3 regions of the Paenibacillus sp. NPDC093718 genome follow, and region 2 is predicted to be linked to each of the others. Evidence: riboswitches for the same ligand, from Rfam matches in the RefSeq annotation. Region 2 holds a riboswitch; each other region holds the start of a gene.

Region 1 (10,577 bases), on a different contig from region 2:
TTTGTTCCCTGGTGCAAGCTCTTCAAGCGTCGCTTTACCTTCTGGGCTATCAACGACAAGAAATCTCCAAGGCTGAAGATTAACGGATGACGGAGCCAAAGTCGCTTCTTCCAAAATTTCAGTCATTTCTTCACGGCTGATTTTGACCGATGGGTCGTATACCCGCACAGAGCGCCGGGAAGTAATAATTTCTTTATAATTATTGTTTAGGGAAGTTACAGTCATGATATTCTCTCCTTTAATCTCTATAAGTTAATTGGTCTTACTTGGTTCTTTCATTTGTTGAATCTGGCTGTTCAGTTTCTGTAGAGTTTGAACAAACGCAAGTCGTTCTGATTCCGTGAGGTCTGCCTGCAGTTCCTCCATAAAGCGATCTTTCTCCGCCTTAAACGCTGCTACTTTACTTTTGCCCACTTCAGTTAGCTGAACCAACGTAATCCGGTTGTCATTCTCACATCTGGTACGGAGAAGTATTCCTTCCGCTTCCAACTGCTGAACATGACGGGTCACCGCAGCTGGATCAATAGACACTGCCTTCTGCAAATCCGATTGGCTAATTTGGCCCCCCGTCAGTTTGCATAGGAGTTCGAGCCGATTGGGACTAACTCCAGCACATCGTTCAAACCGGGTCGAAATATGCTTGTTTAAATGCATTAGCAAGTACAGCAGGTCTTCCGTATGGCACGTAGAGATTATAAAGACCCCCTTCAATTCATTGACTCCTCAATGTTTGATGGGTCAACTATATACCTTTGTTTTCTGAAAATCAAGTCTTTTGCATAAAAAACTGAATCGGATTTCATGTATAATAGGAAGTAGATTCCTAATTCATAGATTTGAGGAAAGATTTGTTTTCATGGAGAATGTAATGCTAACGCATGAACAACATAAATCAGGAGGACAAGGTTATGGCAAAAGCAAAAGTTCCAAAGAGACCCACTAGAGATGAGTTTGTACTGGAAGAGCTCGGAAATCAGCTTACGGAAGCTTACCAGGAGGAATCGGTCATCGTACTGACGGTCTGGGGATGGGAAGAGGCAGTCCGCGGACAAATCGATCAAATGGACTCTCGCACAGGGAAGGTGCACATGAAAGTGAATGGCGTCATTACGAAGGTTCCCTTTATGGACATTATGGAAGTGAATTATCCAAGGGACTAATCAGAATTATATCGAAAAAGGAGATCCTGCGAGGATCTCCTTTACTTTATCTCTGTCTAACTAACCATCCATCCAGCTGTCATTGTACCACGCCACTGAGCAAGCCTTCCCACTCCTGAACCATGCGATTTTTGTCCAGACGATGGCCGATCAGCGTAAGATATCCGCGTTGCAGCTGCAGCGTGCTTGGCTTACATTCAAGCTCTGAACCCGCCCACTGAACTAGAGAGGGACCCGTCGAGAGATGGATGTAACCTTTGGCCCGAATCAGGCTGGAGCCAAGTGCAGCGAGAAACGTTTCGATCACGCTCAACTGAAGCGGGAAGGGGGATGGAGCAGATAAGGTCAAGGTATCCAAGCCCGTGAAGGATGTGCTGCTGTGTCCGGACTCTTCTCCGTGCAGATGACTATGGTGGTCATTGACAGATCTCTCTGGTTGGTGGTGCGCATGCTTGCTGTGATCATCAGTCAACGGTTTGTCTTGCGTACGATCCGCAGGATTTCCTGGCTTCCCTTGCGAAGTTGGAAACGAATGGCTCGGGTCCTTAGAGGGCTCAAGCTGAAGCTGAAGCGTCGAAAACACTTCATTTTCATCCAAACGGCTGTAGTCGGTTACGGCCAGACTTGCCGTCGTGTTTATTTTTCTAATGGAGCTCATGACTTTGTTGATCTGTTTAACGTCGCAGTCCCCCGCCTTGTTAAGGATGATCATATCCGCGAAGCTGATTTGTCCCCGCAGGGTACGCACCAGTTCACGACTGGATGCAAAGAAGCTGTTGTACTCGAGAAATTTGCCGCAGTCGGCCAAGGCAATTTTGCGCTGGATCGAGATTCGATCAGCCAGGGACGGATCCTGCAGATCCTCAAGAATCTGTTCAGGATTCGCCACGCCGGTCGTTTCGATGAATATGAGATCCGGCTTCTGATCTAATAGGGTTTGTAATGCTTGACCCAGCTCGTCTCGCCTGGTGCAGCAGATACATCCGTCGAGCAGTTTCTCAATCGGAAGATCGGGGATTTGGCCGGAAACCGTATCGCCATCCACATCTTGTTCGCCCATCTCATTCATAAGCACAGCGGTTCTCCACTGCCGCTTGGCGGCATATTCTAGCAGTCTGAGCAGCAGCGTGGTTTTGCCGCTCCCCAAAAATCCGCTAATCAGTACAACGGGTATCTTGTTCATTTATTTGTTACCTCCTTGGTCTCGTTATCATTCGAATACAGCTCGTCAAACTCCGCGACGGAGTCCAGATTCGTGAAAATGTAAGGGGATGCCGGCTGTTCGATCGGCTGAATCTGCTCCGCCTGAATTTGCAGAGTCTCTTTACCATTCAAGGTGGCGACCTGGATCGTGCCATCAATCTGGACCCACGTATCATTAGTGAACGACGCAGCATTCGTGCCGCGCACAAGAACCCCGAACGGTACGGCGTCTGCCGTGCAGCACATCACGAGGAATCGGCTGACGGCAAAGGTATCCTCATTCATATGTACGTCGCGGAAGACGAAACCTTGCACCGTGATGGTTTTTCCTTGAAAATGCTCTTTGTACATATCCATAGCCCCGACGGTTTCTGAGAAAATGTCCGGTTCTACCTTAATGACGGGCAGTGTATATAAGCGCTTGGCAAGCTCTGCAAACTCCACACTATAGATGTCCTTGGCAACGAATCGTTCGTTCAATGCGATGTCTGCTGCTGCTCCTTGATCAATGCCGGGTAATCGCTTATTTGTGCCTGAAAAGGCGGAAGTGTTGCGGTCTTCGGTTTTACGCCGTACATCGGGATTCGGATAGGTGTAGATCATTCCTTTTTTGGCTGCCATATCGCTGCCCAGGGCCTGGTCCGGCAGGAGCAGGCCAAACAGCAGCGGCACTGTGAATAACCCGTATACCGTTACGTTTTTGACAAGGCCGGTAGGCAGGGGGTGCTCGCAATCACACACCTCTCCGGAATCGCCCGCAAGGGAATGCCACATCATCCCGAATGCAATGAACAACAACGGAACCGGGCAGAGAAGCAGCAGGGTCTGCATATGAGGCGCTAGGTAATATTCGAGCGAATCTGAAGCATTCAGATGCATGATATAAGCGGCGAGAGCCGCAACAAGCAGCGACCGGAGCGTATAGTGAATCCGTATCCTCAAACTGGACTTCATCCTCCCAATCACCTCCAATCTCAAGCGGATACCTGATGATCCTAAACGGTCCCGGTAATCTCGTTTGGTATTTCGTCAATCTTTCATCCTTAGGCAGCTATCCACCCAAAAGAGCGTTGACGGCTACAGAGCCGATAAAGACAAGCGTCATCACCAGCAGGCTTAAACCAATTACGAATTTGGTCTTGAAGGTAGCCGACAGCATGAGCAAGCTTTTGAAATCCAGCATCGGGCCGAGCACGAGGAAGGATACGAGCGGACCTACGGTAAAGGTGTGAGTGAACGCCGATGCCACAAAGGCATCCGAAGTCGAGCAAAGGGACAGAATGAAAGCAAACCCCATCATGAACAGGTAAGAAGCGGTGGGACCGTTCCCCAATGCCAGCAGCTCTTCTCTAGGGATGAAGGATTGGATGCAGGCTGTCAGGAATGCGCCAAGAACCAGGTATTTGCCCATTTCGATCAATTCGTCTCCGGCGTGGACAAACAGGCTTCTCCAAGTTTTGGGATGCTCGTGCAGCTTGCGTTCACCAATGGCGGAATCTTGTTCGGTAAACTCTTGTAAGGAACGCTTGAGCGGGTTGTTTTTTGAAAAAACATAGACGAGCAAACCTACCGTTACCGCGACTGCAAAAGCCAGTCCCATCCGGCCGATCGTTACTTCGGGATGCGAACGGAAGGCCATGATCGTTGCAGCGAACACAATGGGGTTCAGGATAGGTCCGCTGAGAATAAAGGTTACAGCGATGTAGGCAGGCATCCCCTTAAGCATCAGCCTTCGGACGACCGGAATCATCCCGCATTCACAGATGGGAAACACGATCCCCAACATGGAAGCGAACAGGACGCCGATGACCGGATTTTTGGGCGTGATCCGACGCACCCACTGTTCTTTAACAAACATTTGTAAGAGGGACGAAATTAGCACCCCAAGCAGCACAAAAGGAAGCGCCTCAAGGAAAATGCCCGTAAAAACCGTTTTTACCTGCTGTATGTCACGGCTTGATATTAGACTTGAATCGTTCTGCAGCCATATCGTCAAGACCGGTATCACGAAGACAAGCGGAATCATGAAGGGCAGCATTTTGAAGATTACCGGATATTTCATTCGGGCCTCCTGGAGCGAATTGTTCTTAGGACATTCTATGCTTGTACCATCGGCAACATACTAGATTCTTGCAAATTAATCAAAAAGATTACGATTTGATACGTCAACTTCATGAACGGTAGCGCGAAGTCCAAAGTCGTGGTATATTTAAAAAAAGTTATCTGTGTGTTACTGGCGTAGCTTGGGGTACCAAGAGGGAGCACATAGGATCATATGCCGTACGCCTGGGCAAGAGGTAAGGAGACGATTAGTCGCCTTGCCTCTTTATGTTTTTAATACAATGGCGAAGGAGCGGATTAGCATGAGTAAGGAACCCGTAATTTTGGATGGAAAAAAGGTATCCGATGATATTAAGGCAAAGCTGGCGGTGAAGGTACAGGAATTGAAGCAGCACGGGATAACGCCTTGTTTGGCAACGATTCTAGTTGGCGATGATCCAGCTTCGGCGACCTATGTGCGGATGAAGGGAAATGCTTGCGAGCGGCTTGGCATCATATCCAAGAAAGTGGTGCTGGAGACATCGACCTCGACTGAGGAGCTGATCGCCGCGATACAAGAGCTGAACGAGGATCCGAATGTCCACGGTATTCTGCTGCAGCATCCGGTGCCGCATCATATCGATGAACGGGCGGCTTTTGATGCCATTGCCATTGAAAAAGATGTGGATGGAGTAACCACGCTCGGTTTCTCGCAAAATGCGTTTGGTTTTGCCGATTATCCGTCTTGTACGCCTGCCGCGATTATTGCGATTATGGATTATTATGATCTGCCGATCGAAGGGAAGCATGCCGTGGTGGTCGGACGCAGTCCGATTCTGGGTAAGCCGGTATCGATGATGCTGCTCAATCGCAATGCTACCGTTACGATCTGCCACTCGAGAACCAAGAACCTCGGGGAGCTTGTGTCCCAGGCGGATATCGTGGTTGCGGCCGTAGGCAAGCCTAATTTCATTCAAGGGCACTGGATTAAGCCGGGAGCCGTTGTATTGGATGCCGGCTACAATAAAGGGAATATCGGCGACTGCGATTATGAAGCCTGCGCGAAGGTGGCATCTGCGATTACACCGGTACCGGCTGGTGTCGGCCCCGTTACGATTGCTACATTGCTGAAGCATACCGTCGAATCGGCCGAGCGAACCGTGCAAGCCTAAAGGAAAGCCATAGACCATTTGCATATGAATTAAGGGTGCGCCCATGAAGAATCCCCTTCGAATCGTTTCATTTCTAGTAAGAGTCTGGAACATGGAAAAGATATGGCTCATGCAATGATAGGCTTGGAGTCTCCATTTCACGGATCCCTGGACGTCATGGTATAGTTAGGAAAAAGCGAAAACGAAGGGGAGAGATTCATGCACAAACGAAACATGATCAATTGTGCTGCCCAACTAGGAGCTGTGGAGGACAATCTGTTCGTTGCAGCGCCGCAAGCGGCTCCCGGGAGCACCGAATGAAGAACACGATTGCAGATATTGCCAAAAAAGCCGGAGTTGCCAAAAGCACGGTCTCCCGTTTCTTAAACGGAGGTTCCGTCAGCAATGTAACACGCCAAAAAATTGAGCTGGTCATTCAGGAAACCGGCTATATTCCGAATTCGTTTGCACAGAGCTTGAAAGCGAAGAAAACCAGCATGATCGGCACCATTGTACCGCGTCTGGATTCATTCTCAGCATCGCAGACCGTTGCCGGCATGGATGAAGAATTAAGGAAACACGGTTATCAGCTTCTCATAATCAATGCAAGCCAGGACTTATCCAGGGAGATTGAAGCGCTGTATGATCTCGCTAGGCAAAAAATATCTGGCATTATTTTATTTGCCACTCAAGTGACGGAAACCCATCTTGCCGCGATTAAAGAGATCGGCATCCCTGTCATCCTGTTAGGACAGCAGCATAAGGATGTTCACAGCATGATTTATAACGACTATGCCGCAGGCTATGACATGGGCCGATATGTGCTGTCCAAGGGACATCGCCATATTGCCTATATCGGGGTGACGGAACAAGACGTTGCTGTCGGAGTTCAGCGGAAGGAAGGGTTTCTGAAAGCAGTAAGCGAGGATAGTGAGGCGGAAGCGGATCTCTATGAGAGCGGATTTAAGATGTCGGATGGTGTAAAGACCGCATGGTCCATTTTTGAGTCGAACCGAACGCTGCCAACTGCCGTGGTCTGCGCTACTGACAACATCGCGTTAGGCGTTATGAAAGCGGCTAATATGAAGGGCATTCAAATTCCTAACGAACTCTCCGTCACCGGATTTGGCGGATACGACGTAACCGAGGTGATTCATCCTGGATTGACAACGGTTAAATATGGATATTCCCAAGCGGGCCATCTCGCCGCTCAGCATATAATGAAGCTGGTCAACGACGAGCCTGTGAATATCCTGACGGTCATGAGTTGCGATATGATTCATCGGGAAAGCGTTGACAATCTAAAATAGGTATTCTATACTGAAAAAACGGAACCGGTTCCAATACTGCCTTTGATAGGTATTGGAGCTGAGTTCATTATTTTTACTCCTGATTGGAACCGGTTCCACTACAGGTGGATTAGGCAGATGTTCACGCATAGCATGATCAGTTTGATTTTTTAGTAAGCCCATTTATAAGGAGAAGAGATATGGACAGAGAACTGAAATACCGACGCCTGGATCAGGCTTCTCCCGAAGAGCTTTCCTCCTTAAAGGAGAAAGTGAAATTAAGCGAATGGAGGCAGAGGTTTCACATACAGCCCATCATGGGCTTGCTGAATGACCCTAACGGGTTTTCTTATTATAACGGGGAGTATCACTTATTTTATCAATGGTTTCCGCTGGGTACGTATCACGGCTTGAAATACTGGTACCATACATCCTCGAAAGACCTGGTGCATTGGAAAAACCAAGGCATCGCCATTGAACCTGGCCACCCGCAGGATGCTTATGGCGCTTATTCGGGCAGCGGAATCGTGAAAGACGACAAACTGTATCTGATGTATACCGGAAATGCCCGGGATGAGGAATGGAACAGGCAATCTTATCAATGCATGGCCGTGATGAATCGCGATGGATTGATCACGAAGCTCGATAAGCCGCTAATCGGCCGTGTACCGGACGGATACACCGAGCATTTTCGGGATCCGAAGGTATGGAAAGACGAAGACAAGTACCGGTTCGTCATCGGCGCCCAAAGGGGCGATCAGACAGGAACGGCTGTCGTATATGAATCACCGGATTTGCTGGATTGGACATGCAAAGGGGAAATCCAAACCCGTCTTGAACATTTCGGTTATATGTGGGAATGCCCCGATTATTTTGAACTGGAAGGACGGGGCGTGCTGCTGTTTTCGCCGCAGGGGCTGAGTCCGCAAGACGACGAATACCGGAACATTTACCAATCCGGCTACATCTTGGGCAAGCCGCTGGATCGGGACACGCTGGAGTTTAAACACGGCTCGTTTTACGAGCTGGACAGAGGTTTTGATTTCTACGCACCGCAGACCATGCTGGACGAGCAAGATCGGCGCATCATGGTAGGCTGGATGGGTTTGCCGGAGGTCGTCTATCCAACCGACTCGCATGGCTGGGCGCATTGTTTGACTATTCCGCGTGCGCTCTCGTTCCGTGAGAGCAAGCTGATCCAGGAGCCGGTCCCCGAGTTGGAAGTGCTCCGCGATAAGGCCATGGAAGCAGCGGATACACTTTACAGCGAAGTGAAGAGTTATGCAGGAGTTGAGGGGACCGTATTCGAGATGATATGCGAGTTCCATGCGATCGAAGCGGACGCTGTTGGCATTGAGTTTCGAGCCGGCGAAACGGAGCGGACGGTCATCTGGTATGACGCTCTCAGGCAAAAGGTTACACTGGATCGCTCATCATCGGGTGCAACGATTGTGAGTGATTACGGAACGACACGAACCTGCATGCTGCATGCCAAAGTAAACTCGATCAAATTCCATCTTTTTGTGGATATTTCTTCGGTAGAGGTGTTCGTTAATGATGGCGAAGAGGTATTTTCGAGTCGGATATTTCCAAAGCGGGACAGCCGTCATATACGATTTTTCGCAACAAACGGCAGCGTCGGCTTGAAGGTCAAGAAGTGGGATCTTGCCCAAGCCGTAAAAGATATAGAAGGGGATGAATGAACATGGCAGCGGATAATCGGAAAATTGCAAGGCAGGTAGTGGAAGCCATCGGTGGCAGGGAGAACATCGCTTCCTTTGCTCACTGTGCTACGAGACTGCGAATTATGGTACACGATCAGAAGAAGATTGACCAGAAGAAGGTCGAGAATATTGATAAGGTCAAAGGCGCTTTTTTCAACTCCGGCCAATATCAGATCATTTTCGGAACAGGAACCGTCAATCAGATTTTTGAAGCGGTCGAATCCCTGGGAATGGAGAGCACAAGCAAGGAAGAACTGAAATCTCAGGCGAAAAAGTCGGGGAATCCGTTTCAGCGGGCGATTCGTACATTCGGTGATGTGTTTGTGCCGATTATCCCGGTACTGGTCGCCACTGGCTTGTTCATGGGATTACGGGGATTGCTGACCCAGGACACCGTGCTTGCCTGGTTTGGAGCGGCACCGGATGATATCTCGCCTAATTTTCTGCTCTACACCCAGGTACTAACGGATACGGCTTTTGCTTTCTTGCCGGCATTGGTGGCCTGGTCCGCATTCAGGGTGTTCGGGGGCAGCCCTGTGCTTGGTATCGTGCTGGGTTTGATGCTGGTTAACCCGGCTCTTCCCAACGCTTATAGCGTGGCGAACGGTTCGGCCGAAGCCCTCATGCTCTTCGATTTCATTCCGGTTGTTGGATATCAGGGCTCGGTTCTGCCAGCCTTCTTCATTGGACTACTGGGCGCGAAATTCGAGAGATTTTTGCGAAAACGCATTCCTGAAGCCATCGATTTGATCGTTACGCCATTCTTAACCTTGCTTGTAATGATTACGCTCGGGCTGTTCGCCATCGGACCCGTGTTCCACTCCCTGGAAGAGGTGGTTCTGAACGCGACGACCTTCTTGCTGGAGCTTCCGTTCGGCATTGCGGGTCTTGTGATCGGCTTCTTCAACCAGATCATTGTGGTCACCGGCGTTCATCATATTTTCAACTTCCTGGAAATTCAGCTTCTTGAGAAGACGGGAAGTAATCCGTTCAATGCGATTGTGACTAGCGCCATGGCAGCACAAGGGGCAGCATGTCTGGCCGTCGGGCTCAAGACGAGAAACAAAAAACTGAAGGCATTATCCCTGCCATCCGCGTTCTCGGCCATGCTGGGAATCTCGGAGCCGGCGATTTTCGGGGTCAACCTCCGCTACGTCAGACCGTTTGTTATCGCCTTGATCGGCGGTGGCGTGGGCGGTTTTATGGCTTCCCTCTTCCAGCTCGAGGCCACAGGCATGGCGATTACCGTAATTCCTGGTACGCTCTTATACTTGAACAGCCAGCTTCCTCTCTATATTTTGTGCAACGTAACCGCGATGGCTCTAACTTTTGTGCTGACTTGGTTGTTCGGATTCAATGATAAAATGCTCGATGATGTTCGCTCGGAAGCGAAATAAGCCCACAGAAGAAGTCCGTCTGCATAAGGCGGACTCTTTTGTTGTCGTTAGATAAGAAAATTACGGTAACTTGCGCTAATGTTATTGTAGAGGGTTATCTTGAATTCATCGATATTAAATACCATAAAAACCGTGCTCCTGCGCGGTTTTTTATGCGTTATCGGGATGTGTCCGAACGACCTTGCTGAAATAATGGCTTGCTCTGAAATGCTTTTCATCATTTACAATATGGTTACTGGCTAGAATATACGGAAGAGAGGCGAGTTTCATTGAATAAGAAAATCATATTTTTTGATATTGACGGGACGCTGCTGGATCATGAAAAGAAAGTTCCGGCTACAACGAAGGAGTCCATTCGGGAGTTAAAGGGTGCCGGGCACATCGTCGCCATAGCGACAGGGCGCGCTCCCTATCATTTTGAAGAGCTGCGGGAGGAGCTTGGTATCAATTCCTATGTTTGTTTGAACGGTCAGTATGTGGTTCATGAAGGCAAACCGATATATGGAAATCCATTGGCGCAAGATGCCTTGCAGAAGCTGACGGAGCAGGCCGTTGAGTTTGATCATCCGATCATATATGCCGGCAGTGAAGCCATGAAGATGAACGTAACCGA
Region 2 (10,577 bases):
CGGATGAGATAGCGGAGTTGATTCCGAGTGGAATGAATAACCACGTGAAATGGAATATGGGACATGTTTTATTCATAACGGAAAGGTTTGCGTTCGGCGTGAATGGAGAAACCATGACCCTTCCCGTTGAATATACCCAGCTGTTCCGATCGGGTTCTAAACCAAAGGAGATTAGCGAAGCGTGGCCATCCATGCACGAGCTTGTCGAACTGCTTGAGGGTCAGGTCCATCGAATCGAACACAGGTACAACGCGCATTTGCACGATACGGTCTTCTCCCCTTATACAACCTCCAAAGGTTTAAAGTTAACCCGGGTTGAAGAATTCTTAAGCTTTTGCTTGTATCATGAAGGCATGCATTTTGATAAGATGAAATCGATACTCAGCCAAAATATCCAGTAATTTGACATATTATGCAGGAGTCTAATACTTTATGGCGAATATATATCCGAGAAGGCTGGTAAAGTGAAAGAGGGTGACCCGGCGTAATTAAGAAAGATTTGTATATACGGCGAATCGCATTTGCCCCTGTATTGAAGTGTGCGGTATGAAGAGGACACTTGAATACAACTTGAAGAGGAGTCGGGCAAATGGATATCGTAACGGAAAGATTAATAATTCGCGAGTTTGAACCAGAAGATTGGCAGGATGTTCTGCAATATACATCCGATCCGGTGGTGATGCATTACATGCCTGAGCCCGTGCATACGGAAGAAACAGTAAAACAATTTCTTGCTCAGAACAAGGGCGATAAAGCTCATCATTATGCCGTCTGCCTGCAAAAGGAACAACGAGTGATTGGACACGTAGTGTTTCATCCATGGTTCGGCCAGCATACCTATGAAATCGGCTGGGTGTTTAATTCGACCTATCACCGTAGGGGGTATGCCACGGAAGCTGCCAGAGCTTTGCTTCAGCACGGTTTCGAGGTATTGGGGTTGCATCGGATCATTGCGACATGTCAGCCTGAGAATACACCTTCGTATCGAGTGATGGAGAAGCTGGGCATGAGGAGAGAAGGCTATTTTCAACAGTGTATTCCTCGTGGCGATATTTGGTGGGATGAGTATTACTATGCGATGCTGAAGTCTGAATGGCGTACAATTTCATAGTTCTGTTGTTATAATATGCTGTGCCCAATGTATCTCTTATAACAATGAGATGCATTGGGCTTATTTGTTATAAAATCTGTGAATAAGGGAAGTTGATAAGCAATGACGGAACAGGATCCACTCACTCCATGTTAAAGTTCACGGATATGATGCGGATTAAACGGTAGATTCGAATTCATGTTATCATCGGTAGAGCCAGAATGAATAACGGTGGTTAACAGCAAAGTAAGCCTGACGCTCTCAATAAGGGAGCAGCAGGCTTTTTTGCTGAACATGATAGAATGGATACTGAAGGTAGATTTAAGATTTGGCGCTGGGGGTGCAGCATGACACGAAATATGCCGGCAAGGGAAGCTCGGGGCAGAAGAAAGCGTACCATGATTCATGTGTTGGCGGGATTCATTGGAATCCTCCTAATTTATACGCTATATGTGGGCATCACCATATGGAATTATGCGCAAAGAACAGCAAATATCCCGTCTGATGCCGCCATAGTGCTGGGGGCTGCTGTATGGGAAGGGGAGCCATCGCCTGTTTTTCAGGGACGCATCGATCATGCACTATGGCTGTATGACCGGCAGTACGTAGACAAGCTGATATTTACAGGGGGACGCAGTTCGGAGGATGAACTTGCCGAATCGGAAGTTGCCAGGCAGTATGCCATCGAGCACGATATTCCAGAGAGTGACATCCTTGTCGAGACGGCTTCAACGATCACCGAGCAGAATCTGCACTTTGCCAATAAGGTAGGAGATTCAGCAGGGTTGTCCTCTTACCTCATTGTAAGTGACCCGCTGCATATGAAGCGGGCGATGATGATGGCTCAAGATATGGGATTGGAAGCCAATCCTTCACCCGCAGCCCGGAGTGCATATCAGAGCCTGAGAAGCAAAGTTCCTTTTTTAATCAGAGAAGTCTTTTATTACATCGGTTATCAACTGGCTGCACCATTCCGATAAAGGATCCGCGCAGAGGAAGGCCGTGTCCTATTACAGATTCTTGAGATCGTTCGCAAGCATCTGATGACTCTCCTTATCGGTTACCTTATCAAGATACCTTGTCGCTTTTTCTTTGGACAAGAGAGCTTGCTCCTTGTTTCCCAGGAGCAGATAGGCTCGGGCTTCCGCTTCATACCCGTAACCTATATAGAATGGCTCGAGGCTTACCGATGATCCGACAATGTTCTCCAAGATGTCCCATACTTGATTGAAGCAGTCCATCGCAAATTGTTTATGTGTTTTTGGTTCCTGATTGTCCATGCCTTTTCCTCCGTTATATGTATGCGTTATAAAGCCGGTAAATGGATCGTAAAGGTTGTCCCATGATCGGGTATGCTCTCGACGTTCATCGTACCGCCATGATTATGAATAATGTTCTTGGTAATCATCAGTCCGAGTCCCGTCCCGGTGTCTTTGGTCGTAACAAAGGGCTGTCCCAGGGATTGGATTTGCTCCTGCGTCATTCCAATCCCTTCGTCCTGCACGATGATTTGAACCTCTTGAGCGTTGTGCAAAATGTCCAGGGTAATGGTTCCGCCTTGATTCATCGCTTCCATTGCGTTTTTCAGCAGATTGATGAACACTTGCTTGAGCTGGTTTACTTCACCCTGGACGAAGACGGGTGCCATCGGATAATGAGGGATGATCTCGATATTTTTGAGGGCTGCTTGAACCTTCATAAGCGTAATGATCTGTTCCATAATGGCAGACACGTCGATGGGTCCGCTGACATGAACGCTCTGCGGTTTCGAGAGCACCAGGAGTTCATTGACTATGAGCTCGATGCGTTTGAGTTCCGATTCAATGATTTCAAAATAGAGCTCGTTGCTGCGTTCCGCAGATCGCAGCAATTTTACGAATCCGTTAATCGAAGTTAAGGGATTTCGAATTTCATGGGCAATGCCGGCGGCCAACTGGCCGGCGGTGGTCAGCTTCTCGGATTGCATCACACGATTCTCTTCCATCAGCTGCTCTGTGATGTCTTTGAAAATCCCGACCGCCGCTTTCTCGCCTTCATAATTGATGATTAACGTGAACCCGGCGACCATCTTCTTTTGTCCGTCCAGACAGCGTATTAGATAATTGAAGCTTCCGAGCTCTCCATTCCCACTCTCGGTGTACCTTGCCCTTCGCAGGCTAAGCTCGTTATGGCACGATTCGTCGACGATCACATCTGTTGAAATCCCCAAGACGTCTTGGGGATGCGCAGCGTTAACAAGTCTGAGCGCCGCAGGATTAACATAGTGGATAATGCTTTTTTTTGTTATGAGTACGGAGAGTGGAAGTCCTTCCAGCAGCTGCAGAAACGAATTTTCCTTCTCGTTCAGCTTCTGTTCCTTCAGCTCAAGCTGCTTCATGAGTTGTCTCAGCAAGGTTCGATCTTCAAACTGTACCAAGTAGCCACCGCGACTCTGCTTCAGCTCCTGCTTAACGCTGATACGTACACTGAGGTATATTTCACGATCGGATGGATGGTGGTAAATATATTCAAACTGGGTGATGGATTGCTGATGATCCTGTGCAGCACTCGCGTTCCGAACCACTTGATTCAATAAGGCGCGGATGCTGTTATCTTCTTGTGGCGCCCCGGCAGTTAACTCCTGCTGCGAATATCCCAATAGTTCACTTAGTGCCGAATTGACCTTAAGAATCGAACCATCAAGCGATATCATTGCCATTCCGAATACGGCTTGTTCAAAGGCAAAATCAGGATTAGAGTTGGAGTAAGGCAGCACTGCAAGTCTCCTTTCAAATTTCTGACAGGAATGAATTTATCCATATTATATGTTGGTCCATATCATTCATCAATCCTTTAAAGCGATAGATCTTTAACGAAACTTCTCGTTTTGGCGATAAATCCACCCCAAGAAGTGGCTTTCACAATCGTTGAAGGATGCAATCGATATGCTGAAGTCTAAATTCTAATGTGGCCTTACGGTGATATTGCAATTAACGGGAAGATTCAGTATGATTTATATAACAATGTATAGGTTTATGTGTGACTGGCGTAGCATGGGGGACCATGAGGGAGCACATAGGTGACGACGGCCGTACGCCTGGGCAGAGGTAAGGGAAGCTTATTTCCCTTACCTCTTTATTATTATTATTATTATTATTTTCTGCTTCTATAAATCTCTGAAACTACGAAAAGGGGATACGACAACGATGTTAAAAACGAAGAAAATATTGCTGCTAGGATCGGGAGAACTGGGAAAAGAAGTCGTGATTGAGGCGCAGAGACTGGGTGTTGAAACCGTAGCCGTCGATCGTTATGCCGATGCTCCTGCCATGCATGTTGCCGATCACAGCCATGTCATCGATATGCTGGATGGGGAAAAATTACGCGCAATCATTGAGCAGGAGAAGCCGGACCTGATCGTACCTGAAATCGAGGCTCTTGCTACTTCGGAGCTAGTTAAGCTGGAGGAAGAGGGGTACCGGGTTATTCCTACGGCCAGAGCTGCGAAGCTGACGATGGATCGTGAAGGGATTCGCCGGTTAGCTTCCGAGGGGTTGGGGCTGCCTACTGCGGGCTATCGATTTGCCGATACTTATGAGGAATTTAAACAAGCTGTCCTGGACATGGGCTTTCCGTGCGTGATTAAACCTCTGATGAGTTCCTCGGGCAAAGGCCAGAGTGTATGCCGTTCCGAAGGGGATATCGAGTCCTGCTGGAACATCGCCATGGAAGGCGGCCGCGTGCAGAACGGCAGAGTGATCATTGAGGAATTCATTACGTTCCAGTCGGAGATCACGCTTCTGACTGTTCGCTCTGTCAATGGAACAAGCTTCTGTGCGCCAATCGGACATATTCAGGAGAGCGGGGACTATATCGAATCCTGGCAGCCGCACAACATGTCCGAAGAGCAAATGGAAGAAGCTAAATATATTGCAAGGACGATTACCGACGAACTTGGCGGTTATGGATTGTTTGGTGTGGAATTGTTCCTGGCTGCGGATAAAGTGTATTTTAGCGAGGTGTCTCCGCGACCGCATGATACCGGCTTGGTTACGCTGGTCACGCAAAATTTATCTGAATTCGCGCTTCACGTCCGTGCCATTCTTGGGTTTCCGATCCCGGAGATCGAATTGATAACGCCGGGAGCCAGCCGTCCGCTGAAAGCGGCGCGAGAGCTGGAGAACTACACAATTACCGGTGCCGAGCAGGCATTGGCTGTTCCAAATACGCAGCTGCGTATTTTTGGGAAACCGGTCACCAAGGTCGGAAGACGAGTCGCAGTTGCGTTGTCAACCGCCGGCGCAGTGGAGGAAGCACGTTCGCGTGCGAAGCAGGCTTTGGATAAGCTTGCTGTTGAAGAAGCATAATCATTCCCCGATTTCTTAGGGTGGTGATTCCAAAAAGGTCAACCGATTACCGGTTGATCTTTTTTATTGAAGTTATTTCGCGGATTAGATTCGGAGATGAATTTTTCTGATTCTCATGGTTTGTTTTCGTTATGGTTTTGATGATAAATATGCAGAAATTTATGTTCTTTCATGATAAGATACACAAGAATACAAACGACCCTCACCCATTATAATGTTCTCAAGGTGCTGCTCTATAGGCACAGTTTATAGCATTATATTATCAATAAATATATAGAGGAACGTTTATGACGGCATAGGAGAATCTACATGAGAGACATGACGCAAGGAAGTCCGATCAAGCTGATCATCATGTTTACGATCCCGCTTTTGATCGGAAATATTTTTCAACAATTTTATAATATGGCGGATACCCTGATTGTGGGGCGCACCATTGGTGTGAACGCACTTGCGGCCGTTGGCTCGACGGGCAGTATTTTGTTTTTTGTCATTGGCTTTGCCCAAGGCTTGACGGCAGGTTTATCCATCATAACGGCGCAGCGTTTTGGCGCCAAGGATATCGCGGGCGTTCGCAAAAGCGTGGGAACGAGTATATGGATTAGCCTTGTATTCACAGTTTTTCTGACCATTGTTAGTGTCATATTCACGAGACCTGTCCTCGTCATGATGAACACGCCGGCAGAAATCTTGGATGATGCTTATTCGTATTTAATCGTCATTAATTGGGGTGTTGGCGCAGCCGTCCTGTTCAACCTGCTGGCGAACTTGCTCAGAGCGCTTGGGGACAGCCGGACGCCGCTTCTATTCTTGGTGGTCGCAAGCATTCTGAATATCGTACTCGATCTGTTATTTATTCTTGTATTCAAGATGGGAGTAGCCGGAGCAGGGCTTGCCACGGTGGTATCGCAGCTGTTCTCCTGCCTGCTCTGCTTGTTATACATTCATAAAAAGGTTCCGCTTCTGCAGTTCAAGAATGCTGATTGGTCCATCGATTGGACATTTATACGCCGGCATATGTGGGTCGGTTTCCCGATGGGCTTCCAAGCCTCCATCATTGCAATCGGTGCCATCATTCTTCAGATTACGCTTAACGGTCTTGGGGCAACAGCCGTAGCCGCATATACTGCGGCTCAGAAGATTGACATGCTCGCTACGCAGCCCATGAGTTCCTTTGGCATTACGATGGCGACTTTTGCGGCCCAGAACTTCGGTGCGAATCGCATAGACCGAATCAAGCTTGGAGTTAAACAATGTATATGGGTCTCGGGATCATTCAGCATCGCCGTGGGGTTGCTGGTTATATTCGCGGGTCCTGCAGCCGTCAGCCTCTTTGTCGGTCAAGGACAGGAAGAATTGCTGTCCCTTAGCAGGCTGTATTTCTTATCGAACGGAAGCACCTATTTGCTTCTGTCGCTGTTGTTCATCTACCGCTTCACGCTGCAGGGACTGGGACAGAGCTTTATCCCAACCGTAGCCGGCATCATGGAACTGATCATGCGGGTATTGGCTGCCATCTTCCTGACCGCGCAAATCGGATTCCTCGGCGCAAGCCTGGCGAACCCGCTGGCTTGGCTCGGAGCCGTCATCCCGCTCGGCATTGCCTACTACCTGAGCATTAAAAGGTTAAGTAAGCCTGCAAATCCCGTCTCCATACCGGTTCAGGCGTAAGGATTTTATACAATCGAGTTCAGAACGAATCATGACTTAACGAACAGAAATCACTCTGTTGTTCAAGAGCCATGCATTCGTTCTTTTTTTTGCCTCAAACAGCGTGAACATGATGCATTCCCAATTTGGATGGGCCGCGGTAAGATCACATTAGATTCTTTTAACTAATTTGACAGATTAGAACAGGAGGGGTTGCCTTGTATAAAGTGCTGTTAGTGGACGATGAAGCCGACGTAAGAGAGGGACTCGTGCAGGAAATCCAGTGGGGAGCCTGCGGATTCACGATCGAGGGAACGGCGGAGAACGGGAGAGAGGCCGTGGAGCTTGCGGAGCGATTGGAGCCGGATGTTGTCATTACCGATATCAGTATGCCCTTTCAGGATGGACTGCAGCTGGCCTCATGGCTAAGGGAGCATCAGCCGCTGTGCAAAATCGTGATTTTGACCGGCTATGACGAATTTGATTACGCCCGCCAAGCGATTACGCTCAGCGTGGATGAGTATTTGCTCAAGCCGTTCTCTGCCGAAAGCTTCATGGAGTTATTAGACAAGATCAAGGACAAAATCGATATGGAGGTGGCGGAGCGTGAGGACGTGCGCCAATTGAAGGAGCATTACCGGACAAGCCTGCCTTTGCTTCGGGAATCGTTTCTTGCGTCGCTGCTCACCCGGAAATTGCCCCGCTCGAATATTGAGGAGAAGATTCGAAATTACGAATTATCTTTGAATGGAGGTTGTTACCTGGCTGCGGTTATGGCATTATATCCCGCTTCAGTTGATAAGGAGCAAACCTCCACAGCCTCCCTACGCCATTCTGGAGACTTGGATTTAATGCTGCATGCCATGCTGAACATTGCCAAGGAGCTTCTGGATCCCTTATCTCTTGTAAGCGCATTCATATATCAGGACAGCATTGTGCTGCTGATTGCGAATGATGAGAGGGAGGACGAAGCGTGGTTTAGCGAGCTGCAGATGACGCTTGAGCGCTTATTAAAAAGCATTCTTCATTATTTGAAGCTGCCGGTTACGATTGGCGTGGGCTCACAGGTGGGGAATCTGTCAGACCTTAAGCTTTCCTATCAGGGTGCGCTGCTGGCGCTCGACTACCGGTTGATTCTTGGTGCCGAGAAAGTCATCTTCATCGATGATGTCGAGCGTCCGAGACCTGAGGGGGTTCGTCTGGATGAATTAAAGGAGCAAGCGCTGATCCGCAGTCTAAAGCTCGGAACCGAAGAGGAATTGAATGAAGCCATTTCGCACATATTGGATGAACTCATTGGCGCCTCATGTACCATTCAGGACGTTCAGGTATACCTTCTGGAGGTTGTAACGGCCGTATTGCGATCGGCCAAAGAATCCGGGATTGAGATCGAGGCGTTGTTCGGCACAGGATTTCAGCTGCATGCGGAGATCTTCAAGTTTTCCGGATTGCAGGAGGTTAAAGCTTGGCTTCTGGATGTTAGTTTGACTATACGCAAGCATATCGCCAGCTCCAGGCAGCATGCGTACAAAGATATTGTGGAGAAGGCACTCCAATATACACGGGAGCATTACGTTGATTCGGAGTTATCTTTGCAGAAGCTGTGCATGCAGCTTCATATTAGTACAGGCTATTTTAGCGTTGTGTTTAAAAGAGAAGTCAAAATGACCTACGTGCAGTATTTGATGCAGCTTCGGATGGAAACGGCTAAGGAGCTTCTTCGATCATCGGATCTTAAAGCTTTCGAAATCGCGGAGCGTGTCGGATTTGCCGATCCGAATTATTTCAGCTTCTGCTTCAAGAAGTTGGTCGGCAACTCACCCAAGGAATACCGGACACAAGCGAGGGGGTAGATCTGGTGAAAATCGCGTATGCCAAGCGGAACTCGATCAAACCAACCATTCAGCAATGGATTAGGCGATTTCGCGCACACAGCATTCAATCGATCATCATGTGGTCCTTCTCGGCATTTATTTTGCTTATCGTGATCGTGGTAGCCGTTCTGTTGTTCAATAAATTCTCGCGATCGGCGGAGCAAAGCGTGTTTCTGAATGCCCAGCAAATCGTGGATCAAGTAAGCTATAATCTCGAGGATTATGTGGACGGGATGGCACAGCTGTATCGGGCCATTGAGGAAAACATGCTCGCGGACGGGCAATGGGACGATGAGCAGGTTACTCAACAGCTGAACACCATCATGCGAAGTCGGGATGACATCGTCTCCATTGCATTATTTAATGAACAGGGCGATATGCTGAGGAACCATCCGGCTATGCCGGTTAAGCCCAGCGCGCGGGTGACGGAACAAAGCTGGTTTCACTCGGCCATGAGAGTCTCCAACCATCTGAGCTTCTCACTGCCGCATGTGCAGAATTTGTACGACCATACATTTAAATGGGTTGTCACGATGAGCAAAGGAATTACGGTTGTTCATAACGGGGAGCCAACATATGTCATTCTGCTGGTGGATATCAACTTCAAGAAAATCGATGAGCTAAGCAGCCGCATTAGCTTGGGTAAGCGGGGGTATGCGTACATCATCGATGAAGGAGCGGGAAACATCGTGTATCATCCCCAGCAGCAATTAATTTACATGGGGCTTCGGAATGAGAGCGTAGAGCGGGCACTTACTTCCTCTGACAGCTACATTGATGAATCGGACGGAGTCAAGCGGCTGAACACGGTGAAATCAGTCGTTAATATAGGATGGAAAATCGTTGGGGTTTCCTATTTGGATGAAATCATGACCACAAGAGAAGAGGTCAATCGTTATCTGGTTCAGGTCGTGGCGATGGTTCTGGTGCTTGCCATCGTAGTTTCCCTGATTCTCTCGGCTATGCTGACCCGCCCCATCCGCAGGATGGGCAAAACGATGAAGGCGGTGGAACGTGGCGATTTTAACGTGGAGCTCCCGATGCAGGGACCACTGGAAGTGGTACAGCTGTCCAGCCGGTTCAATCTGATGCTGGATAAGATCAGGCAGCTCATGAAACAGATTGTGAAAGAGCAGGAATCGAAGCGTAGATACGAGCTGGAAGCCTTGCAGGCTCAAATCAACCCGCATTTTTTATATAACACCTTGAATTCGGTTGTCCGCATGGTGGGCATGAGCAAGAAGGAGGAAGTCATTACGATGATAACTTCCTTGTCAAAGCTGTTTCGTTTGAGCTTGAGCAAAGGGAAGACCTCCATAAGCGTCCGTGAGGAGTTGGAGCATGCAAGGCATTATTTGACCATCCAACAGATGAGATTTAAACAGAAATTCGATTTTATGATCGAAGCGGATGAAGCGGCGCAGTCCTGCTGCACGCTAAAGCTGGTGCTTCAGCCCTTAATCGAGAATGCCATCGTACATGGCATTGAATATATGGTGGATCAAGGACATATTCACATAACGGCTGCTATAAAAGGCGATTTATTGGAGATGACGGTTAGGGACAATGGAGTCGGAATGTCTCCCGGGATGCTTGAAAGGATATTAGAGGTTGAAGCGC
Region 3 (10,577 bases), on a different contig from region 2:
GCTGGATCAAGTGATGAACGGGGAGATTGAAGAGATCGTTTCGGCGCTGACCCTTGCGGAGCAGGCTGAAGCGATGGAAAAAGGAGTATAACGCTTTGAAGCGGACGAGATTTGAATTAACGCCGCAGCGCAGCATAAGAGAAGCCTTTGTGGAGGCTTCTTCTTTTTTAGATGGCATGCGGGTGATGGAGCCGCAGCGGAATGCGCAGCTGCTGCTGGAGCATGTGCTGGGATTGTCGGGAACCTCATATTATATGGCGCTTGCGGAGCCGTTTCCGGCGAACCGGCGCCACGCCTTGGAGGACGTCATCAATCGCAAGGCGCAGGGCATCCCTGCGCAGTATATTATCGGCGAGCAGGAATTTTACGGCCGGCCGTTTGAAGTCACGTCGGCGGTTCTCATTCCGCGTCCGGAAACGGAGCTGCTCGTGGAAGCGGTGCTGGAGTATGGACGGGAACTCACTCCGCGATCAAAAAGGTTAAAGGCCATAGACATCGGCACCGGCAGCGGGGCCATTGCCATTACGTTGGCATTGCAGGAGACGGCGTGGGATTTGCTTGCGAGCGATATTTCGCCTGATGCGCTGGAGGTTGCTGCGCGTAATGCAAAGCATCTGAATGCCGATGTAGAGTTCCGGCAGGGGAACCTGCTGGAGCCGTTCGCCGGCATGACGCCGGACATCCTCGTCTCCAACCCGCCTTACATTCCGGCGGAAGATATTGAGGGGCTTCAGCCCGAAGTCCGCGACTATGAACCGCGAACGGCACTGGATGGCGGGCCGGACGGTTTGAATCCGTACCGGATCATGATGGAGCAGCTGCCCTTGCTGTCAGTGCCGCCGCGGCTGATTGCCTTTGAGCTGGGCATGGGCCAAGCCGGGGATGTGGCAGAGCTTTTACGGAGCGCAGGGCACTGGAAGGAAATCGTCACGGTGCCGGATTTGGCGGGCATTGACAGGCATGTCTTGGGAATATCCCGTTAATTGTGTTCTGGATGAATATCTTTTAAAATAGATGATGGGCTGAGCCGGTTAAACGGGTTGTTGTCGTTCAGATCGTTACATGGCCTCAATCGGCAAATCAGTGTTTACAGCTCCGGGCACAGGGGGACCAAAGCATGCTTCAGAAATTCAAGAAGATTGATTTTGTTATCGTTTTTGTACTGTTGATGCTAATGGTTGTCAGTATTACATCGATATATAGTGCCACGCTCGACACCACCGGATTCGAAAAACACCATATCAAGATGGCGATATTTTATATCCTCGGATTCGCAGCCTTTTTCGGGCTCAGTTTGATTGATTATCGTTTATGGAATAAATATGCGCTGCACATATACATCGGAGGGTTATTAACCCTTTTGCTGCCTTCCTTCATCGGTCAGACCAAAAATAATGCCACGGGCTGGATTAATCTCGGTATCGTTGATTTCCAACCTGCGGAGCTGTTTAAGCTGGTGCTGATCATATTTATCACCTATATTCTTATCCGTAAGAACAAAGCGAAGTTGTCTTTTTGGCGGGACATCGTACCGATTGGGCTGTTGACGTTTATCCCGTTTGCCGTTGTCATGGTTCAGAATGACTTGGGTAATGGACTAAGTTATATTGTCATCTTGCTTGGGTTATTATGGATCGGTAATGTAAAGTTCTCGCACGCTCTTATCGGACTGCTGCTTGTAGCAGGGATTGCATTCGGTGGAGCTCAGGCCTATATCCACTATCATGATGAAATTAAAGAATCGAAAATCATGGAGAGCCGCGGTCATTGGATGGAACGGATCGATCCATGGCTGGTACCCGAGAAAGCTACCGCGAAGGCGAGTTATCATACGAACAACGCCAAGCTGGCCATTGCTTCAGGCGGTATGAGCGGGGAAGGGTACTTGCAGGGGAGCTCCGTACAATCCTCACGTGTGCCTTATACGTATTCGGATTCGATTTTTGTGCAAATTGCAGAGGAATATGGCTTCATTGGTTCCTCCGTTCTGTTGTTGTTATATTTCATACTCATTCACAGGATGATCTTGATATCATTGGAAAGTCGGGACAAAGCGGGTCCGTTTCTAATCATTGGCATTGTGGCCATGCTGCTGTATCAAATCTTTGAGAATATCGGCATGTTTATTGGATTGATGCCTTTGACCGGGATTACGCTGCCCTTCATCAGTTATGGCGGAACCTCACTCATCATTAACATGGCGTGTCTCGGAGTCGTCATGAGTGTGAAGCTGCATGGACAGGAAGTGGAGGAGGATATGCCTAATCCTCAAACGTACCGTTCCGCTCCGCCCAAACAGGCTTGATTCGGTTTATTGGGATTTAGAATCAGAGAGATGCTATTGAAAGCAGCATCTCTTTTGTATTTTTTGCCGGTAACTACAGGAGGGCCCGTGAATTGTATTAGAGGAGGAAATCTTTTAGAATAAATCATTAGGGGCTAGCAGGCATACTCCTTGAAACGCTACATTGCAGTGCTGCCGTTAGGCTTTTTTAACGGATATCGTCTGTATCAACGATAAGCAGCGTCAAACTTTCTTTTCGAATAATCGTTATATGCCTGTATAGGCAAACCGGGGGCGATCAGCTCCGGGCACAGGGGGACCATAAAGCATGCTTCAGAAATTTAAGAAGATGGATTACGTTATTGTTTTCGTACTGGTTTTGATGATGGGTATCAGCATTACGTCGATATACAGCACAACCGTTGACACCAAATTTGAGGGCTCTCATCTCCGCATGGTTGCCTTTTACATTGTCGGCTTTATTGCTTTTTTTGGCATAAGCCTGCTGGATTATCGGTTGTTGATTAAATACGCCAAATATATTTACTTGGGCGGATTGGCCGTGTTGGTCCTCGTTATGTTTATCGGTAAGGATATCAACGGCGCCCAAGGCTGGATTTACATTGGCAGTTTAAGTATACAGCCTGCTGAATTGTTCAAGCTGATCCTGATTATTTTCCTTTCTTTTGTATTGGTGCGCAAAAACAAACCGCTGCTGTCCTTCTGGAAGGACGTAGTTCCGATCGGACTCTTGGCATTCGTGCCTTTTGTGCTCGTCATGGCCCAGAATGATTTGGGTAACGCGCTCAGTTATGTCGTCATTTTGCTGGGGCTGCTCTGGATCGGGAACGTCAAGTTCTCCCATGCGCTCATTGGGCTTGCGCTTGTGGCAGGCGTGGCCTTCGGCGGCGCACAGGCCTATATTCATTATCATGATGAGCTGCTGGAATCGAAAATACTGAAGCCGCACTGGGTGGAACGGATTGATCCGTGGCTGTATCCGGAGAAAGCGACCGCCAAGGCAAGCTATCATACAACGAATGCGAAGCTTGCCATCGCTTCGGGCGGCATGAGCGGCGAGGGCTACATGCAGGGATCGTCGATCCAGTCTGGTAGAGTGCCTTACGCCTACTCCGATTCCATATTTGTGCAGATTGCTGAGGAATTCGGATTTATCGGATCTTCCGTTCTGCTTCTGTTATATTTCATCCTGATCCATCGGCTGATCCTGATCTCCCTGGAATCCCGGGAGCGTGCGGGGCCGTTTCTCATTATAGGGATCGTGGCCATGTTCCTATATCAGATCTTCGAGAACATCGGCATGTTTATCGGCTTAATGCCGCTGACGGGGATTACGCTGCCTTTCATCAGTTACGGGGGAACGTCCCTTGTGATCAGTATGGCGAGTCTCGGGGTCGCCATGAGCGTCAAGCTGCATGGCCAGGAAGTGGAGGAAGATATGCCGGATCCGCATGCCTATCGCCCGGCGGCTTCTAAGCAGGCGTAACCTTTCCTTTGCGGGAAGCTCAATAATCCCCCCATCTTTAGTTAAAAAATGTGGGGTATGGAAATGAGACGAACTGAATAACCGATCTTGCCGAAGATGCGATTCCGAATGGGGATCGCATCTTTTTTTGGTTCATGCTGCACCAATCTATGATTTTTTATCGAAATTGCTAGATTCTAACGTTTATATCTTTTACCTGCGGACATACTGATAGCATCATAGAGTTTCGTTCATAGAGAGGCGGTTGTCCGAGATGAAAAATTATAGTGAAACCCTCCGTATTATCGTGAAAAAAATGGTTGTGCTCTTATCCTGTATGTTTATGGTCATCATGGCTTGGGAAGGACAGCAGATTGATGCTTCCGTAGTTGGCGGTCCGATCCCTCAGGAATCGATACGACTTCGCATACTCGCGAATTCCGATAGCCCGTCCGATCAACTGGTCAAACGAGAGATTCGTGATTCGGTCGTTGAGCAAATGCAGCTCTGGGTCCTGCAGCTGGAGAACCCGCAAAGTCTGGAAGACGCCAAAGAATTAACCCGGCAGCATCTTCCGGAAATCCGCCAATTGGTGGGTGAAGAGTTGAAGAAAAGAGGGATTACGTACAGTTACACCGTAGAGCTTGGCGTCGTGCCGTTCCCGACGAAGTTATACGGAGGCACGGTGTATCCGGCCGGCGATTACGATGCGCTGCGGATTACTTTAGGCGAAGGTCAAGGGCAGAACTGGTGGTGCGTCTTGTTCCCGCCGCTTTGTTTCATCGATGGTGGCAGCGGGGATGCGGCGGCGCAGCCTGTTGACACAGGTATCCAAACGGTTTCAGCAGAGGCCGGCGGCGAGGCTTCCCAAGAGGAAACGCCGAAGAATGCAGGCGACAGTGAACCGGAGGTCCGCTTCTTCTTGTGGGATATGTTCATTGGCATTTGGAACTGGGTGGTAAGCTTGTTTTAGGATTATAAGCGAGTTGATTTTCAATCCTGAGCGGGTATGATAAACTTTGATGTAGAAGTGCGAGTTCAAAAAGTCGGATTTTCAGCACCGAAGTTTATGCTTCCGATGTGCGTTTTTTCAAAACGCTTCAGTTGGATGAAGCTAGGGAGTGAGGAGCGGAGCTACACGTTTTCGCAGAAAACGCCTTCGAAAGCATCTGCTGTTTTGGGTACGTGAGCACCTAAGATGTTTCCGCAGGAAACATGACTTCGTAAGCATCCACTTAGGCCCGGCTGAATTCAAGATTCGATGCCGAGCTGCTTCCTGATTCGCTTCGTGTTAGATATAGAATTTATAAGTTATCTTGCTACGCTGATGAAATTCTGTATCGCAAGAAAACCTACCTTTAAATCGATGTCGCTCGTCCTTGAATTGACCTCGATTGGTTTTCTTATCAAAAGCGGACTTTTTGAACAACCTCTAGAAGAGTGCTTTCTCTTTGGCGCGACTGGTTTGAATGGGAACCGGCACGGGACTGAAGAACGAAAAGCGCTTTTTATTTTGGGGCATAGGCAACACATGCGTTAGAGTTTATATAATTCATATACAGAAAGTTTGGGATAGGAATGGAACAGAACGGGAATGGCATGGAACCTAGCCAGCAGCGGGATAACGGCTTCCGCGAGGCTGCTGTAAATTCAACCGAAGTGTGGCATGTATCGAACTCGCTTTCCAGGGAGAGCTTGAGTTTGGAGAAGGAGGCGAAGCAGGCGCTGGAGGAAGCGGGGCAGGTGCTCGAGCGGGGCGGAACGGTGGCCTTTCCGACGGAAACAGTCTACGGGCTTGGCGCAGACGCCGGTAATACGGAAGCGGTCGAGCGTGTCTTTGCTGCGAAGGGCCGGCCGTCGGACAATCCATTGATCGTGCATATTTCGGAGCTTACTCAGCTTGACGGTTTGGTCCGTCATGTGAATGAGACAGAAAGGGCGCTGATGGCAAGGTTCTGGCCTGGGCCGCTATCGCTGGTACTGCCCGTTAAACCGGGTGCTGTATCCCCTCGTGTGACGGCAGGGCTCGATACCGTTGCCGTGCGGATGCCGGATCACAACGTGGCGCTGGCCTTGATCAGCGCAGCCGGGCGTCCGCTGGCTGCGCCGAGCGCGAACCGTTCCGGTCGGCCAAGCCCGACGCTGGCCAGCCATGTCCTGGAGGATTTGGCCGGGGCGATCGACGGCGTTCTCGACGGCGGCCCTGCCGGGGTGGGGGTCGAGTCGACGGTGGTGCAAGTCGGCGAAGACGGCGCCGTCACGGTGCTCCGCCCGGGCGGCGTCACGGCCGAGCAGCTTGCCTCCGTTGCGGCAAGCGTGCGCATGGACCCGGCGCTGCATCGCGCCGCCGGGGAGGCGGAGAGCCCGGCGCCGCGCTCGCCGGGCATGAAGTACACGCACTACGCACCGAAGGGTGCGATGTGCGTGGTGCAGGGCCCGCGTGCCGACGCGGTGTCGGCACGCATCGCGGCCGAGCTTGAGGCGGCCGCCCGACGCGGGGAGGTGACCGGCGTGCTGTCGTTCGACGAGCACATCGGTCACTACCGCGCGGACGTTGCCGTCTCGCTCGGCAGCCTGGTCGCGCCGGAGGAAGCGGCCCGCCGGCTGTATGCCGGCCTGCGCCGGTTCGATGACGAAGGCGCAACCTTCATTCTGGCCGAAGCGTGCCCGGAGCAAGGCCTTGGAGCAGCCGTCATGAACCGGCTGCTGAAGGCCGCGGGACACCACATCATCGACGTGAATTGAGCTGCGGCTGAAGGCTTTTGGCATCATTTACCCCTTGTCCGCATATGGTGTACAAGACCATGGGACTTGGGGGAATGGGCATGCTGGAGGCGTCTGTCCAATCGGGACAGCTTGCGGCGATTCTGCTGATGGCGGTTGCACTCGGGTTAGACGCATTTTCGCTTGGAATCGGAGTTGGAATGAGAGGCGGTATGCGCTTAGGCCATATGCTGGGCATCAGCTTCATGATCGCGTTGTTTCACATGCTGATGCCGCTGCTGGGCTTATTTGCCGGCCGCTATGTTGGCATGTTACTGGGCCACGTCACAGGGCTTGCTGCTGGCGGGCTGCTGCTTTTACTGGGCGGGCATATGATGTATAACGCCCTGCGGGGCGGAGAGGGACAGCGAATCCATCCTACCGCATTTTTAGGCATGCTGCTGTTTTCGCTTAGCGTCAGCATCGACTCCTTCTCGGTAGGCGTTTCGCTCGGAATGTTTGTGGATGATGTGCTGTTAATCGTAATTTCCTTCGGGGTCGTGGGCGGTTTGCTGTCCATTCTCGGTTTGCTGCTTGGCCGTCAGGTAAGCAATAAGCTGGGGGAGTACGGTGAAATGCTGGGCGGACTGATTTTGGTCATCTTTGGCATCATGTTTATCTTTTGACGCAATATTTGTTACAATAACCCCAAAGACCTACGAACGGGAGGAATGGGACCGTGAAAAATATATTGTTTGTCTGCACGGGAAATACCTGCCGCAGTCCGATGGCTGAAGGCATGCTGCGCAAGCTTGCCAAACAACGGGGCGTCCCGTTGGAAACGAAGTCCGCCGGTGTCTCGGCCGTGGATGGAATGCCGATGTCCCATCATGCGGAATCCATACTGCGAGACCAGGATATCCAGGAACACTTGGTGTCCAAACCGTTGACCGCGAACCTGGTGGAGTGGGCAGACCTGATTCTGACGCTGACCCAGTCGCATAAGCAGTATGCTATAAGGCAGTTCCCGCACGCCGCAGACAAGATGCACACGCTGAAAGAGTTTGTTGAGGATGACCGCCGGGTGCTGGAGGATCTGCGGGAGCAGGATAGTCTGTATGCCGCGCTTGAGCTGGCCAGATCTCTGGGCCGCGATGTCAGCGACCGTGACCGAGAGCGTCTGATCGAGCTGCGTCAGCGCATCCCAAGCTTCGATATCTCCGATCCTTTCGGGGGCTCGCGGGAGGAATATGAAGCCACGGCCGCAGAGATACGGACGGCGTTGTTCCGTCTTTTGGACAAGCTGGAAGCGGATCGGCATAACTAAGCCTTGCCTTTAGAGATATGAAGCCTGCCATTGGGCTAAAAAGCCACTTGCCTTTCGCATGGTATTGCTTTAAGATGAAGGTGAAAAACAAATGATCCGGTGTAACTGGCGACGAAGTGGATGAAACCACGATGGAGCATCGGAATATACGGCCGGTCGCCTGGGCAAAGAGCATTTGGAGCACAATACGTGCGCCGACTGCTCTTTTTTCGTCTTTTGCGCCCGATTTGGGTTATAATGAAACAAGCTAAAACGCAAAAGCGAACATACGAGGGGGTTTTTCATAGATGAAAATTGCATTGGGTACGGATCATGCCGGCATTCGTCTGAAAGAGGAGATCGTGGAAGTCATTCGGGGTCTTGGCCACGAGGTGGAGGATCTGGGCTGCGGCTGTTCCGATTCCGTGGATTATCCCGATTATGCCCTTCCGGTGTGCGAGAAGGTCGTCTCGGGTGAAGCGGACCGCGGCATTCTGATCTGCGGTACGGGGATCGGCATGAGTATTGCGGCCAATAAGGTGCCGGGCATTCGCTGCGCTTTGACACATGATGTGTTCTCGGCCAAAGCGACGCGCGAGCATAACGACAGCAACGTGATTGCGCTCGGTGAGCGTGTCGTCGGTCCTGGACTTGCTGCCGAAATCGTCAGCGCATGGCTGACTACGGATTTCAGTCATGGCGAGCGCCATGTCGGCCGCGTGAACAAGATCAAGGCCATAGAGGAGCGTTACCTGAAGAATGTATCGCGATAAGTGAACGCGTAATACAGCTGCGGCTATCGTGATATGGGATTGAAGCATCTTCTGTGAAAAAATCATCGGGAGGACTGTGACATGACGGATATCTCCAAGGTTTCCTTGAACGAACAGACAGCGCGTATTGTCCGCGAACTGGCCGAAGCGGCCGTCTTAGGCCCGGGTAAAGTGCTGGTCATCGGAGCCAGCACCAGTGAAGTGGTCGGACGCCGGATCGGTACAGGCGGCGCTCTTGAAACGGCTCAGCAGCTCCTTCAGGGCATTGCCGAGGTTCAAACGGAATTCGGTTTCGCGGTGGTCTATCAATGCTGTGAGCATCTGAACCGTGCGCTTGTCATGGAACGCGAGCTGCTCGAGCGGCTGGGCTTGACGGAAGTGGCGGCAGTTCCCATTCCGGGTGCGGGCGGGTCGATGGCTTCCGCAGCTTACCGCCGCATGAAGGAGCCCTGCCTTGCGGAATCGATTGAAGCCCATGCGGGTGTCGATATCGGCGAGACGCTGATCGGCATGCATTTGCGGAGAGTGGCGGTTCCGTTCCGGCCGACCGAGCGTTATATCGGGGAGGCGCGCGTAACTGCGGCATATACCCGCCCGAAGCTGATTGGCGGAGAGCGTGCGGTGTACCGGCTTGAGCAGACGGATGATTCCACGTTGTGCGATTGATTCGAATGAGAACTCGCTTTTTTAATGATGATTACTTGTAGTTTTAAGTTTGCAAGAAAAAATAACGATTGATTATGGGAGGATATGAACATGATGGAACATTTGCGGAAGAGTGACCCGGCTGTATTGGAAGCGATGGATTTGGAGCTGAAGCGTCAACGCAGCAACATTGAGCTGATTGCCTCTGAGAATATTGTCAGCGAAGCGGTTATGGAAGCAATGGGGACGGTGCTGACGAATAAATATGCGGAAGGCTACCCTGGCAAACGCTATTACGGTGGCTGTGAGCGTGTGGATATCGTGGAAGATATCGCCCGTGACCGCGCCAAAGAATTGTTCGGAGCCGAGCATGCCAACGTTCAGCCTCACTCCGGTGCCCAAGCGAACATGGCGGTATATTTGGCAGCCCTGAAGCCTGGAGATACCGTGCTCGGCATGAACCTGGCCCATGGCGGCCATTTGACTCACGGAAGCCCGGTTAACGCTTCCGGTCTTCTGTACAATTTCGTTGCCTACGGCGTGCAAGAAGACACGTTCCTGATCGATTACGACGAAGTCCGCAAAGCGGCATTCAAGCATCGCCCTCGTCTGATCGTGGCGGGTGCAAGTGCCTATCCTCGCATTATTGATTTTGAAAAGCTTGCAGCCATCGCCAACGACGTAGGCGCGTTGTTCATGGTTGACATGGCTCATATTGCGGGACTTGTTGCGGCTGGTCTTCATCCGAATCCGGTTCCGCATGCCCATTTTGTAACGACAACGACGCATAAGACCCTTCGCGGACCTCGCGGCGGTATGATTCTGTGCAAAAAGGCTTGGGCGCAAGCGATTGATAAAGCGGTATTCCCCGGCTCCCAAGGCGGCCCGCTCATGCATGTGATTGCTTCCAAAGCCGTTGCGCTTGGCGAAGCCTTGGATCCGTCTTTCAAGACGTATGCAGAGAATGTCGTGAAGAACGCGAAAGTGCTGGCCGATACCCTGATCGAGGAAGGCCTGAACATCGTTTCCGGCGGAACTGATAACCACCTGATGCTGGTGGATACCCGTAATCTGGACATCACCGGCAAAGACGCGGAGAAAGTTCTGGACTCCATCGGAATTACCGTGAACAAGAATGCCATCCCGTTTGATCCGACCAGCCCGTTCGTAACGAGCGGTATCCGTATTGGTACCCCTGCGGTTACTTCCCGCGGTATGGATGAGCAAGCGATGGTTACCATCGCGAAAATTATTGCCATGACTTTGAAGCAGCCGAAAGACGAGGCAACGCTTGAAAAAGCAGGCCGTTTGGTGGCTGAGCTTACAGATCAATATCCTCTCTATGCTGAAATGAAATATTAATCACAGTTTCCTTCGCAT

Evidence for each region. A riboswitch is a leader RNA that binds a small molecule or an ion and turns the genes downstream of it on or off. The one in region 2 is predicted to bind ZMP and ZTP.
Region 1: it holds a riboswitch for ZMP and ZTP, as region 2 does, so the genes downstream of both, ACQKPA_RS00725 (bifunctional 5,10-methylenetetrahydrofolate dehydrogenase/5,10-methenyltetrahydrofolate cyclohydrolase) here and purT (phosphoribosylglycinamide formyltransferase 2) in region 2, are expected to answer to the same signal.
Region 3: it holds a riboswitch for ZMP and ZTP, as region 2 does, so the genes downstream of both, rpiB (ribose 5-phosphate isomerase B) here and purT (phosphoribosylglycinamide formyltransferase 2) in region 2, are expected to answer to the same signal.

The regions. Positions count from the first base shown of each region.
Region 1 is NZ_JBNNUS010000001.1:141,670-152,246, reverse strand. Features, by position in the region: gene ACQKPA_RS00755 (nitroreductase family protein) at 1-225, opposite strand, end outside; gene ACQKPA_RS00750 (MarR family winged helix-turn-helix transcriptional regulator) at 253-711, opposite strand; gene ACQKPA_RS00745 (YolD-like family protein) at 909-1,160, shown strand; gene ACQKPA_RS00740 (CobW family GTP-binding protein) at 1,240-2,343, opposite strand; gene ACQKPA_RS00735 (TIGR03943 family putative permease subunit) at 2,340-3,317, opposite strand; gene ACQKPA_RS00730 (permease) at 3,415-4,425, opposite strand; ZMP/ZTP riboswitch at 4,583-4,662, shown strand; gene ACQKPA_RS00725 (bifunctional 5,10-methylenetetrahydrofolate dehydrogenase/5,10-methenyltetrahydrofolate cyclohydrolase) at 4,727-5,575, shown strand; gene ACQKPA_RS00720 (LacI family DNA-binding transcriptional regulator) at 5,872-6,864, shown strand; gene ACQKPA_RS00715 (glycoside hydrolase family 32 protein) at 7,044-8,546, shown strand; gene ACQKPA_RS00710 (sucrose-specific PTS transporter subunit IIBC) at 8,543-9,964, shown strand; gene ACQKPA_RS00705 (Cof-type HAD-IIB family hydrolase) at 10,234-10,577, shown strand, end outside.
Region 2 is NZ_JBNNUS010000014.1:127,521-138,097, reverse strand. Features, by position in the region: gene ACQKPA_RS29940 (DinB family protein) at 1-401, shown strand, start outside; gene ACQKPA_RS29935 (GNAT family N-acetyltransferase) at 590-1,111, shown strand; gene ACQKPA_RS29930 (YdcF family protein) at 1,438-2,070, shown strand; gene ACQKPA_RS29925 (hypothetical protein) at 2,101-2,370, opposite strand; gene ACQKPA_RS29920 (ATP-binding protein) at 2,397-3,845, opposite strand; ZMP/ZTP riboswitch at 4,099-4,179, shown strand; gene purT (phosphoribosylglycinamide formyltransferase 2) at 4,276-5,436, shown strand; gene ACQKPA_RS29910 (MATE family efflux transporter) at 5,746-7,104, shown strand; gene ACQKPA_RS29905 (response regulator) at 7,302-8,936, shown strand; gene ACQKPA_RS29900 (cache domain-containing sensor histidine kinase) at 8,942-10,577, shown strand, end outside.
Region 3 is NZ_JBNNUS010000004.1:159,888-170,464, reverse strand. Features, by position in the region: gene prfA (peptide chain release factor 1) at 1-91, shown strand, start outside; gene prmC (peptide chain release factor N(5)-glutamine methyltransferase) at 96-983, shown strand; gene ACQKPA_RS13690 (FtsW/RodA/SpoVE family cell cycle protein) at 1,118-2,305, shown strand; gene ACQKPA_RS13685 (FtsW/RodA/SpoVE family cell cycle protein) at 2,613-3,791, shown strand; gene spoIIR (stage II sporulation protein R) at 4,045-4,743, shown strand; gene ACQKPA_RS13675 (L-threonylcarbamoyladenylate synthase) at 5,349-6,515, shown strand; gene ACQKPA_RS13670 (manganese efflux pump MntP family protein) at 6,596-7,159, shown strand; gene ACQKPA_RS13665 (low molecular weight protein arginine phosphatase) at 7,213-7,800, shown strand; ZMP/ZTP riboswitch at 7,892-7,973, shown strand; gene rpiB (ribose 5-phosphate isomerase B) at 8,088-8,552, shown strand; gene ACQKPA_RS13655 (TIGR01440 family protein) at 8,634-9,218, shown strand; gene glyA (serine hydroxymethyltransferase) at 9,309-10,559, shown strand.